Phyllobacterium zundukense: one gene and its partners. The protein of the gene in region 1 interacts with the protein of each later gene in a pairwise test. Links are inferred from orthologs where the notes say so. Each region holds a gene or a part of one and is shown on either strand. Other genes may lie near its edges.

Region 1 (4,172 bases):
CGCAACCCACAATTTCGAACTCGCGCGCCGCATGGACCGGCGCGTGACGCTCAAGGACGGCAAGATCACCAGCCTCTGATCGATTCGCGCCCTTTTCATTTTCCTTCCATTAATATTTCAAAAACCATAGCGCCGATAGGCGCTTTGGTACGCTTGACTTTAGAACAAAAATAGAACAAAACATAGACATAGAGACAACGACGAAGGGTTTTACCGATGAGCGAACTTTTCCAGGACGTTATGTCATTCGTTACAGTCAGCCTGTTCATTGCGACTTTCGCAATGTGGGTCAGCGCAATCTGAAAGAATATCGGGATCGTCGGCTTCAGAGTTTCAGGGCTGACGATCCCGGCTTCTGTCCACTGTTGAAGCCGGCCAAATCTTCAAATCAGGTGGACACATCATCGCGCATGTCGGACTATGACGGCGCGGTGAATCGGTTTCTCCGTTCAAGTCTTCGGAGATGAAAAATTGGCAGACGGGCAGAGCAACGGCGGCGAAAGCAACGCGACAAAACAGGCGCTGCGCTTCGTTCACCTGAGGGTTCATTCCGCATACTCGCTGCTTGAAGGCGCCTTGCAGGTCGCAAAGGTGATTGATCTCGCGGTGTCGAACAAGGCGCCGGCGATCGCGATTACCGATACCAACAATCTTTTCGGTGCCCTTGAATTCGCGCAAAAGGGATCGAAGGCGGGGCTGCAGCCTATTATTGGTTGCCAACTCGATATCGCCTTCCACGATCAGGCAGAGGAAAGCCGTAGTGCTAACCGGCGCGAGGCGCTTGGTCTGGCGCCGCTTGTGTTGCTTGCGGCGACCGAGGAGGGCTATGCCAATCTCGTTCGCCTTGTCAGCCGTGCCTATCTGGAAACGCCCGCCGGCGATCCGGTCCACATCACATCGAATTGGTTGCCTGGCCGAACTGACGGCATCATTGCCCTGTCGGGCGGTCCGGAAGGTGCCATCGCCAAGGCGATCAAGGATGATCGCATCGACCGCGCGCGGCAGCGACTGATCGGTTTGAAAGCGCTGTTTGGTGACCGGCTCTATGTCGAGTTGCAGCGCCATCGAGGCTATGATCGCGCTCTCGAGGCAACGCAGGTTGAACTCGCCTATGAGCTTGAACTGCCGCTCGTTGCCACCAATGATGTATTTTTCTCCAAGAGCGCCGATTACGAGGCTCACGATGCCTTGCTGGCAATTGCCGCCGGTTCGCTCCTTTCGATCGACGACCGGCGGCGTCTGACGCCGGATCACTATCTCAAGAGCGAAGATGAGATGGTGGACCTGTTTGCCGATCTGCCGGAGGCGGTGGAGAACACCGTCGAGATTGCGCTGCGCTGCTCCTACTATCCAAAGAATCGCGCGCCGATCCTGCCGCGCTTTACCGGTGAGAGTGGCGATCCAGAGGCGGCGTTGCAGGCCGAAGCGGACGAATTGGCACGGCAGGCGAGGGAAGGTCTCGCGCAGCGCATTGAGACCCTAGGGCTCGCTGGCGCCCACACCCGCGAGGAATATGCGACACGTCTCGAATACGAGATTTCCATCATTACCCGAATGAAATATCCGGGATACTTCCTCATCGTTTCCGACTTCATCAAATGGGCGAAAGCCCATGATATTCCTGTGGGTCCTGGTCGTGGTTCCGGCGCGGGTTCGCTCGTTGCCTATGCGTTGACCATTACCGACGTCGATCCCCTCCGGTTCTCGCTGCTGTTCGAGCGCTTCCTCAATCCAGATCGCGTTTCGATGCCTGACTTTGACATCGACTTCTGTCAGGAGCGGCGTGATGAGGTCATACGTTACGTTCAGGGCAAGTATGGCCGCGATCAGGTGGCACAGATCATTACGTTCGGTACCCTGCAGGCGCGAGCCGTCCTGCGCGACGTCGGACGCGTGCTGGAAATGCCCTATGGCCAGGTCGACCGCCTGACCAAGATGGTCCCGGCCAATCCCGCCAACCCGGTAACACTGTCCAAGGCGATCGAGGACGAGCCACGCCTGCGCGAGGAGCGCGACAAGGAGCCGGTGGTCGAACGGCTGCTCGATATCTCGCTCAAGCTGGAAGGGCTGTATCGCCACGCCTCGACCCATGCGGCGGGCATCGTGATCGGCGACCGGCCCTTGTCGGAACTGGTGCCGATGTACCGCGATCCGCGTTCGGATATGCCGGTTACGCAGTTCAACATGAAAATGGTGGAAGAGGCGGGGCTGGTTAAGTTCGACTTCCTCGGACTCAAGACGCTTACCGTCCTTCAGACCGCCGTCAATCTTGTCAAGCGGCGCGGCATTACCGTGGACCTTTCCAATCTGCCATTCGATGACAAGCCTACCTACGAGATGCTTTCGCGCGGCGAAACGGTCGGCGTGTTCCAGGTGGAAAGCACCGGCATGCGCAAAGCCCTGATTGGCATGCGACCGGACCGCATCGAGGACATCATCGCGCTCGTCGCGCTCTATCGGCCGGGTCCGATGGAGAATATCCCGACCTACAATGCGCGCAAGAATGGCGATGAGGAGATGGCGTCGATCCATCCGAAGATCGACCATCTTGTCAAGGAAACCCAGGGCGTCATCATCTATCAGGAACAGGTGATGCAGATCGCGCAGGAAATGTCCGGCTATACGCTGGGTGAAGCCGATCTGCTGCGCCGCGCCATGGGCAAGAAGATCCGCGCCGAAATGGACATGCAGCGGGTGCGTTTTGTCGACGGTGCCGTCGAACGCGGCGTGACCAAGCCGCAAGCCAACTTCATTTTCGACCTTCTTGCGAAATTCGCCGACTACGGCTTCAACAAATCGCACGCCGCGGCCTATGCAATCGTGTCGTTTCAGACCGCCTATATGAAGGCGCACTACCCGGTTGAATTCCTTGCTGCATCAATGACATACGACATGTCAAACACGGACAAGCTGAATGATTTCCGCCGCGAAGCGGTGCGGCTTGGTATCGAGGTGGTCACGCCATCGGTGAATACGTCCTATCGTCTCTTCGAGGTTGGCGAGAACCGGATCTTCTATTCGCTGGCAGCCATCAAGGGCGTCGGTGAGGCCGCAGTCGACCATATAGTCGAGAAGCGCGGCGCGACGCCCTATGCCAGTCTGGAAGATTTTTGTGAGCGGATCGACCCGCGAGTCGTCAACCGGCGCGTCTTCGAAAGCCTGATAAATGCTGGCGCCTTCGATTGTTTCGGACGCGAGCGTCCGGCGCTGATTGCCGGTCTCGATCGTATCATCGGTCATGCACAGCGCACGCAGGAAGACAGCGTCAGCGGTCAAGCCGATATTTTTGGTGGCATGGCCGCAGGCGGGACGCAGACGCTGCAACTGCCAGCAGCGGCCCCTTGGCTCTCGGCGGAAAAGCTGCGGCGCGAGTTTGAAGCAGCCGGCTTTTATCTTTCGGCACATCCGCTCGATGAGTACCGGCCGATCCTGGAAAAGATGCGCGTGCAAACCTGGGCCGAGTTTCAGGCGGCGGTCAAACGTGGCGCCAATGCCGGGCGCCTGGCCGGTACCATCACGGCGAAGCAGGAGCGCAAGACCAAGACTGGCAACAAGATGGGAATCATCCAATTCTCTGATTCTTCAGGGCAATTTGAAGCAGTGCTCTTCTCGGAAGCCCTGGCGCAGTTCCGCGATTTGCTGGAGCCGGGCAGGTCAGTGGTTGTTACGGTCGGTGCCGAAGACCGGCCGGAAGGCATCAGTCTGCGCATCCAGACGGCCCAGTCGCTTGAAGATGAGGCGACACGCATGCAGAAGGCATTGCGGCTCTATATGCGCTCCAGCGAGCCCCTGAGCGCCATTACGCCCTATCTGGCGCCGCAGAACGATGGCCAGGTGGTGAGCCTCATCCTGATCAAGGAGAATGGCGCGACCGAGGTCGAAATCGAGTTGCCGAACCGTTATCGCGTCGGACCGCAGGTCGCCAGCGCAATGAAAGCCATTCCCGGAATTGTCGAAGTCGAAATGGGGTGAGAAGGCAGCGGCGATCAACCTGTTACATCTAAATTGCAATCCAAAATTGAGATTCTCATACCAAATTGACGAATTCTCGTGCTGTTTTTGACCGAATTCGGCTGAAACTGTTCCAATTCCATTTCATTCGATTTCATCCGGCACATTCTTGGTTCGGGATTGTATCTTCCCGAACGTGTAACCAGTTTCCACAGCGTGGT
Region 2 (3,058 bases), 1.0 Mb from region 1 along the record:
CCGTACCCCCAGACAGGTCCGGGCCAGGCGGGATCGCCGGTATTGCGGGCGATCACATGCAGATGCAGCTGGCGAACGATGTTGCCGAGCGCGCCTGTATTGATCTTTTCGCAATTAACCACAGATTTCAGAGCCTGTGCCGCAATCCCCGTCTCGAAAGTCAGCATTGTCTGATCCAGCGGGGTCAATTCATGAATCTCGCAGATTCCGGGGCGTTGGGGCACCAAGATGAGCCAGGGCCAGCGGCGGTCATTCATCAGGCGCAGATCGCAGAGGCCTAGCCTTGCAATGGAATATGTGTCAGCTGCAAGCTTACTATCGAGCGTAAAAGTCATGATTCATCCTAGATAACAGTTTTTTCGCTGTCCCGCTTGCTTTTTGCGTCTGAATTGACGATATGAGCCTCGGGAGGTTGGTGGTGGACGAGCCACTCGCCAACCGGGTCAGGTCCGGAAGGAAGCAGCCCCAACGAGCCAGGCACGGGTCGCCGTGCCAGCCTCCCACCCTTCTTCTTTGTCACCTGGCCTGTGTCAAAGCCGTCAAGCGGCATTGACGCTGCGGTGCATGGCGGTCCAAACTTGTGACGCACGCGAGAAGTTAATGCAGGAGCGGAATCAAACGCGATGGACACCAAAACGGCAGACAGCGCCTATCGCGTGCTCGCCCGCAAATATCGCCCGCAGAATTTTGATGATCTGATCGGCCAGGAGCCGATGGTCCGCACGCTGACCAATGCATTCGAGACCGGGCGCATCGCGCAGGCGTGGATGCTGACCGGTGTACGCGGTGTCGGCAAGACCACCACGGCCCGCATTCTGGCCCGCGCGCTCAATTACAAGACCGCGGAAATCGACAAGCCCACGATCGACCTGTCTGTGCCCGGCGAACATTGCCAGGCGATCATGGAAGGGCGGCACGTCGATGTGATCGAGATGGATGCCGCCTCCCATACCGGTATCGACGATATACGCGAGATTATCGAACAGGTGCGCTACCGCCCGGTGTCGGCGCGCTACAAGGTCTACATCATCGATGAAGTGCACATGCTCTCCAATCAGGCCTTCAACGGTCTGTTGAAGACGCTGGAAGAGCCGCCACCGCACGTCAAATTCATCTTTGCCACAACGGAAATACGCAAGGTTCCTATCACGGTCCTGTCGCGCTGCCAGCGCTTCGACTTGCGCCGTATCGACACCAGCGTTTTGATCCGCCACCTGAAGAAGATCGCCGAGTTGGAAGCGATCACCGTAGACGATGCGTCGCTGAGCATGATCGCCCGGGCAGGCGAGGGGTCCGTGCGCGATTCACTGTCAATATTCGATCAGGCCATTGCCCACGGTGCGGGCACTGTCGATGCGGACGCAGTCCGCTCCATGCTTGGACTTGCTGACCGCGCCCGCATCATCGATCTGTTCGAGATGCTGATGCGCGGTGATGTCGCTACGGCCCTGCGGGAATTCCGGGCGCAGTATGATGTCGGCGCAGATCCAAGTGTGGTCCTGACCGATCTTGCCGATTTCAACCATCTGGTGACGCGAATCCGTTTCACACCCGATGTCGCCGATGACATTTCGCTGTCGGAAGACGAGCGCACACGCGGTAGGGATTTTGCCGGGAAGCTTTCCATCCGGGTCCTATCGCGTACCTGGCAAATGCTGCTGAAAGGTATTACCGAGGTCGATAATTCCAGCCGCCCGGTTCAGGCGGCAGAAATGCTGCTGATCCGGCTGGCTCACGCCGCCGACCTGCCGACGCTTGATGAAGCGTTGAAATCACTGGAGGATGGCGGATCGCTCTTGCCGCAAGCGCCGCGCGCCGACGGACCGCGCCCCGGGAATGGTGGCGCACCCATGGCGCGCGCTACCGATGCGGTGGCATCGTCGCGCGGCTCGGTCAGCTCCAATGGCGGCGCCACCATGCTTCTGGTGGAACCGGCAGCGCGGCCCGAGCCGATCGCTCCGCCACCGCCAGCGGTCGAAGAAGGACCCGCGGTGCCAGTGGACAGCATCGAGGACATCATTGCGCTGGCCGAAAAGCAGCGCGACATGCAGTTCAAGATCATGGTCAAGAACTGCGTGCGCCTTGTCAGCCTCAAGCCTGGACGGCTTGAGATCAACTTGACCGACAATGCGCCAAAGACGCTTTTGACCGACCTGTCACAGAAGCTGAGCGACTGGACGGGCATCCGCTGGATGGTCTCACTGTCGCGTGAGCAGGGCAGTGCCACGATCAATGAAACCGAAACGGCAAAACGTAACTCGCTGTTGAGCGATGCTCGCGCCGATCCGGATGTGGCGGCGATCCTGTCGAAATTTCCCGGCGCCAAGATCATCAATGTGCGCATCGCGACACCCGCCGGGCAAACTGACGGCGAAATGACGAACGGCGGCGTGCTGGGCGATGATGCGCTCGCGCCCGTCGAAGAAGATGACTGACGAACAGGAGTTTTTTCCATGCGTGACATAATGGGCATGATGAAACAGGCCAAGGAAATGCAGGCCAAGATGGCGGCGATGCAGGAAGAAATTGCTGCGCTCGAGGCGGAAGGGCATGCGGGCGGCGGTCTCGTCACCGTCAAGCTCTCCGGTAAGGGTGCGCTGACGGCATTGACCATCGATCCGTCGCTGTTCAAGGAAGATGACATCGAAGTCATCGAAGACCTGATCATCGCCGCGCACAATGAGGCCAAGGCGAAAGTCGAGGCGATCATGGCCGAGAAGACGCAGGCGCTGACCGCCGGATTGCCCATACCGCCCGGTTTCAAGCTGCCGTTTTGACGCTTAGGCGGCTTCTTTGCTAAATCCTTAGAAAGCCCAAGAGAGGGGATTCTGCTGGATATGTGGCTCACTATCCCCTCTCTTGCGATTTCTAGCACTTGGCAAGAGCCAAGATGCTGAAATCGCTTTCTCCCCCGCAAGGGGGGAGATAAAAAGGCGACATGTCGAAGCGAATCGCCGGTCCTGAAATTGAACGCCTGATCCAGCTGCTGGCCAAAGTGCCGGGGCTCGGGCCGCGTTCCGCCCGTCGGGCGGCCCTGCATCTCATCAAGAAAAAAGAG
Region 3 (3,121 bases), on another replicon or contig:
AGACAACAGCGTCACGCGGGCATCGAAGACGCTTGGCATCACCCAGAGCTCGGTCAGCCGCCATCTTGCGGTGCTGGAGGAGTATTTCGGGGCAAAGCTGATCGAACGGCGCGGCCGCCAGAGCCAGTTGACGGACTTCGGACGACTATTCGCCGATGCCGTGGCCGAGCCGCTCGATACGATCCTCTTCACCGCAAAGCGGATGCGTCGCAGCGACAGGACGGACGCCAATCGTCTCGTCGTGCGGACGTCGCTTTCCACCTTCGCCTATACGGTCCTGATCCCCAATTTGCGCGAATTCTCCAAAGAAATGGGCGGCGTCACGGTCGACGTCATCAGCACGTTGTCCGCACCCGCTTCGACCGACAGCTTCGACGTGCTGTTGACCCGAGACCTGATGTTGACCGAGCCAGCCGACCGCTGGGACGTCCATGACGAGCAACTCGTCTGCGTCGGTGCCCCGGACTGTGTCGCCGGCCGCGGCCTCAAGGCCTTGCGGAGCACCTCGGTAATTGCAGTGACATCCCGGCCCGACATCCTGCCGACCTGGCTGCGCGGAATGGACCTGAAGACGTCCGATATCACCTCAGGCGCCCGTTACGATCATCACTATCTCGCCCTGCCGGCGGTCACCACCGGGCAAAGCCTGTTGGTGACGCCGCACATCGTCGTCGCGGAGCTGATCAGACAGGGCCTTCTGGAAGTGCTTGCCGGGTCACGCGCGCCAAGCGGCATGCAGTACCGTGCCTATGCGATCGATCGCAGCGACAACCCGGATGTCGCCCGCGCCTTCTGCCGTTGGCTCACCCGGCTTTGCCGCAAAATGACGGAGGAAGACGTCCCAGCCAAATAGTCGCGCTTCTGATTCCATCGGGAAATGCGATCGTTATGCCCGCTTTGTGCGATGCCGCAATTGGCGCGTTGCGGTTACCTTAGCTAGTTCTGGGTCAAACCCGGTGTTTCGAGGAGAGTTGCATTGTCACTCATCGCCAAAAGACTACAAGCCGTCCGTCCCTCTCAAACCAAGGCCATGACCGCCGCCGCCGCTGCCCTGAAGGAAAAGGGAATCGATGTCATTACGCTTAGCCAGGGCGAACCGGATTTTGATACGCCCGACGTGGTGCAAAGAGCTGGAATAGCTGCCATTCGTGAGGGCAAGACGCGTTACACGCCTGTCGCCGGCGTCAAGCAGCTGCGTGAGGCGATCCGTCAGAAGCTCCTGCGCGACAACAGCCTCGACTACGACATCGACGCTATCACCGTCGGCTGCGGCGCCAAGCAAGTGGTCTTCAATGCGCTCTTCGCCAGTCTCGATCCGGGCGACGAGGTCGTCATCCCGACACCCTGCTGGGTGTCGTATCCCGACATGGTGCGGCTTGCCGGTGGCGAGCCGGTTCTCGTTGCCTGCCACGAACGTTTCGGCTTCAAACTGAAGGCGGAAGATCTGGAGGCGGCGATCACGCCGCGCACCAAGTGGCTGATGCTGAACTCGCCCAACAATCCGACCGGTGCGGTCTATTCCAAGGCCGAGCTTGCTGCGCTGGCCGTCGTTCTGCGCCGCCCCAGTCAGGTGCACGTGCTTGCCGACGATATCTACGAGAAGCTCGTTTATGGCGTGCGTTTCGCCACGATGGCCGAGGCAGCACCTGACCTGATCGACCGGACGCTGACGGTCAACGGCGTTTCCAAATCCAGCGCCATGACCGGATGGCGCCTCGGCTACGGCGCCGGGCCGAAGGATCTGATCAAGGCGATGAACACGATCCAGGGTCAGACCTCGTCCCACACCAGCTCGATCTCGCAATATGCGGCGATCGAGGCGATCGGCGGCAACCAGGACTACATCGACGATTTCGTCTCGAGCTTCCGCAAGCGCCGCGATCTCGTGGTCGAAAAGATCAACGAGGCACAAGGACTCAAATGCCGCACCCCGGACGGCGCCTTCTATGTCTTCGTCAATTGCGCCGGCGTGATTGGCAGCACCACCCCTCAGGGCAAGGTGATCGAGACCGATACGGATTTTGCCCTGTACTTGCTGGAGCATTTCGGCGTCGCCGTGGTGCCGGGCAGCGGCTTCATGGCCTCGCCCTATATCCGCATTTCCTATGCAGCGTCGGTCGAAGAGCTGCAGCACGCCTGCGGCCGCATCCTTGCCGCGTGCGAAGCCCTTTCCGAAAGTGAGAAGATCTATGAGCAAAGCAAAGCAACTGCGTGACCGCATGGCCGAACGCGGCCTCGTTCACATCATGGCGGCCCACAGCCCGCTGTCCGCCATCCTCGCCGAAGAGGCCGGCTTCGACGGTCTCTGGGCTTCCGGCTTCGAACTTTCGGCGCTCTACGGACTTGCCGATATGAGCCTGATCACGATGACCCAGCATCTCGATATGCTGCGGGCGATCGCCGGTCAGTCCTCGCTGCCGATCGTCGCCGATATCGATACGGGCTACGGCAACGCATTGAACGTGATCCATGCCATCCGCGAATACGAAAAGGCGGGCACGGCCGCCGTCGTGATCGAGGACAAGACCTTTCCGAAGGTCACCAGCCTGGCCGCCGATGGCCGCCAGGAACTGCTGCGCATCGAGGAATTCCAGGGCAAGATCGAAGCTGCGGTCTCCACCCGCAGCGATCCGGATTTCCTCGTCATTGCCCGCACGGAAGCCCTGATTGCGGGCCTCGGCGAAGAGGAAGCGCTGAAGCGCGGCATGGCATATGCCGAGGCCGGCGCGGACATGGTTCTGATCCACTCGAAAAAGAAGGACCCGGCCGAGATCGAGAGTTTTTCCCGCGCCTGGAAGGGCATCGTCCCGCTCGTCATTGTTCCGAACGCTTATCCGGAACTCAACGCCACGCGTATCCGCGCGCTCGGCAACATCAAGATGACGATCTACGGCAATTATGGTATCCGCGCCGCGACGACTGCGATGCAGGATGCTTTCCGGCGGATCATCGCCGATGGCGGCGTGCAGAACGTGCACAAGGACATCGTGCCCGTCGAAGAGATCTTCCGGCTTCAGAAGATGGACGAGGTCAAGGCCGACGAAAAGCGGTTCCTGAGATAGGTAGGGACGATGCGGCTAAAGCCCGCCGCCAATTCCGATCGACGACGTAGGTTTCTCCG

Evidence for each region.
Region 2: the proteins of dnaE (region 1) and BLM14_RS15565 interact in binary tests that used the Escherichia coli proteins (3 or more experiments, as listed by UniProt). The link is inferred for Phyllobacterium zundukense from one-to-one orthologs.
Region 3: the proteins of dnaE (region 1) and BLM14_RS26910 interact in binary tests that used the Escherichia coli proteins (3 or more experiments, as listed by UniProt). The link is inferred for Phyllobacterium zundukense from one-to-one orthologs.

Annotation. Positions count from the first base shown.
Region 1 is NZ_CP017940.1:2,069,359-2,073,530, reverse strand. The notes cover bases 153-4,172. They hold dnaE (DNA polymerase III subunit alpha), read left to right. Parts: upstream 153-471; coding sequence 472-3,972; downstream 3,973-4,172. Other genes in these bases: BLM14_RS10400 (DNA polymerase IV), read right to left, coding at 4,096-4,172. Also shown: BLM14_RS10410 (ABC transporter ATP-binding protein), read left to right, coding at 1-79. UniProt on the Escherichia coli protein: DNA polymerase III is a complex, multichain enzyme responsible for most of the replicative synthesis in bacteria. This DNA polymerase also exhibits 3' to 5' exonuclease activity. The alpha chain is the DNA polymerase catalytic subunit.
Region 2 is NZ_CP017940.1:3,103,518-3,106,575, reverse strand. What follows is about bases 124-3,029. They hold BLM14_RS15565 (DNA polymerase III subunit gamma/tau), read left to right. Parts: upstream 124-623; coding sequence 624-2,435; downstream 2,436-3,029. Other genes in these bases: recR (recombination mediator RecR), read left to right, coding at 2,939-3,029; BLM14_RS15560 (YbaB/EbfC family nucleoid-associated protein), read left to right, coding at 2,454-2,777; BLM14_RS15575 (HIT domain-containing protein), read right to left, coding at 124-338. Outside these bases: more of BLM14_RS15575, read right to left, coding at 1-123; more of recR, read left to right, coding at 3,030-3,058. UniProt on the Escherichia coli protein: Part of the beta sliding clamp loading complex, which hydrolyzes ATP to load the beta clamp onto primed DNA to form the DNA replication pre-initiation complex.
Region 3 is NZ_CP017943.1:259,152-262,272, forward strand. Bases 127-3,095 are described here. They hold BLM14_RS26910 (pyridoxal phosphate-dependent aminotransferase), read left to right. Parts: upstream 127-976; coding sequence 977-2,215; downstream 2,216-3,095. Other genes in these bases: BLM14_RS26905 (LysR family transcriptional regulator), read left to right, coding at 127-853; BLM14_RS26915 (isocitrate lyase/phosphoenolpyruvate mutase family protein), read left to right, coding at 2,190-3,062. Outside these bases: more of BLM14_RS26905, read left to right, coding at 1-126. UniProt on the Escherichia coli protein: Shows aminotransferase activity with methionine and histidine as substrates, and to a lesser extent also with phenylalanine.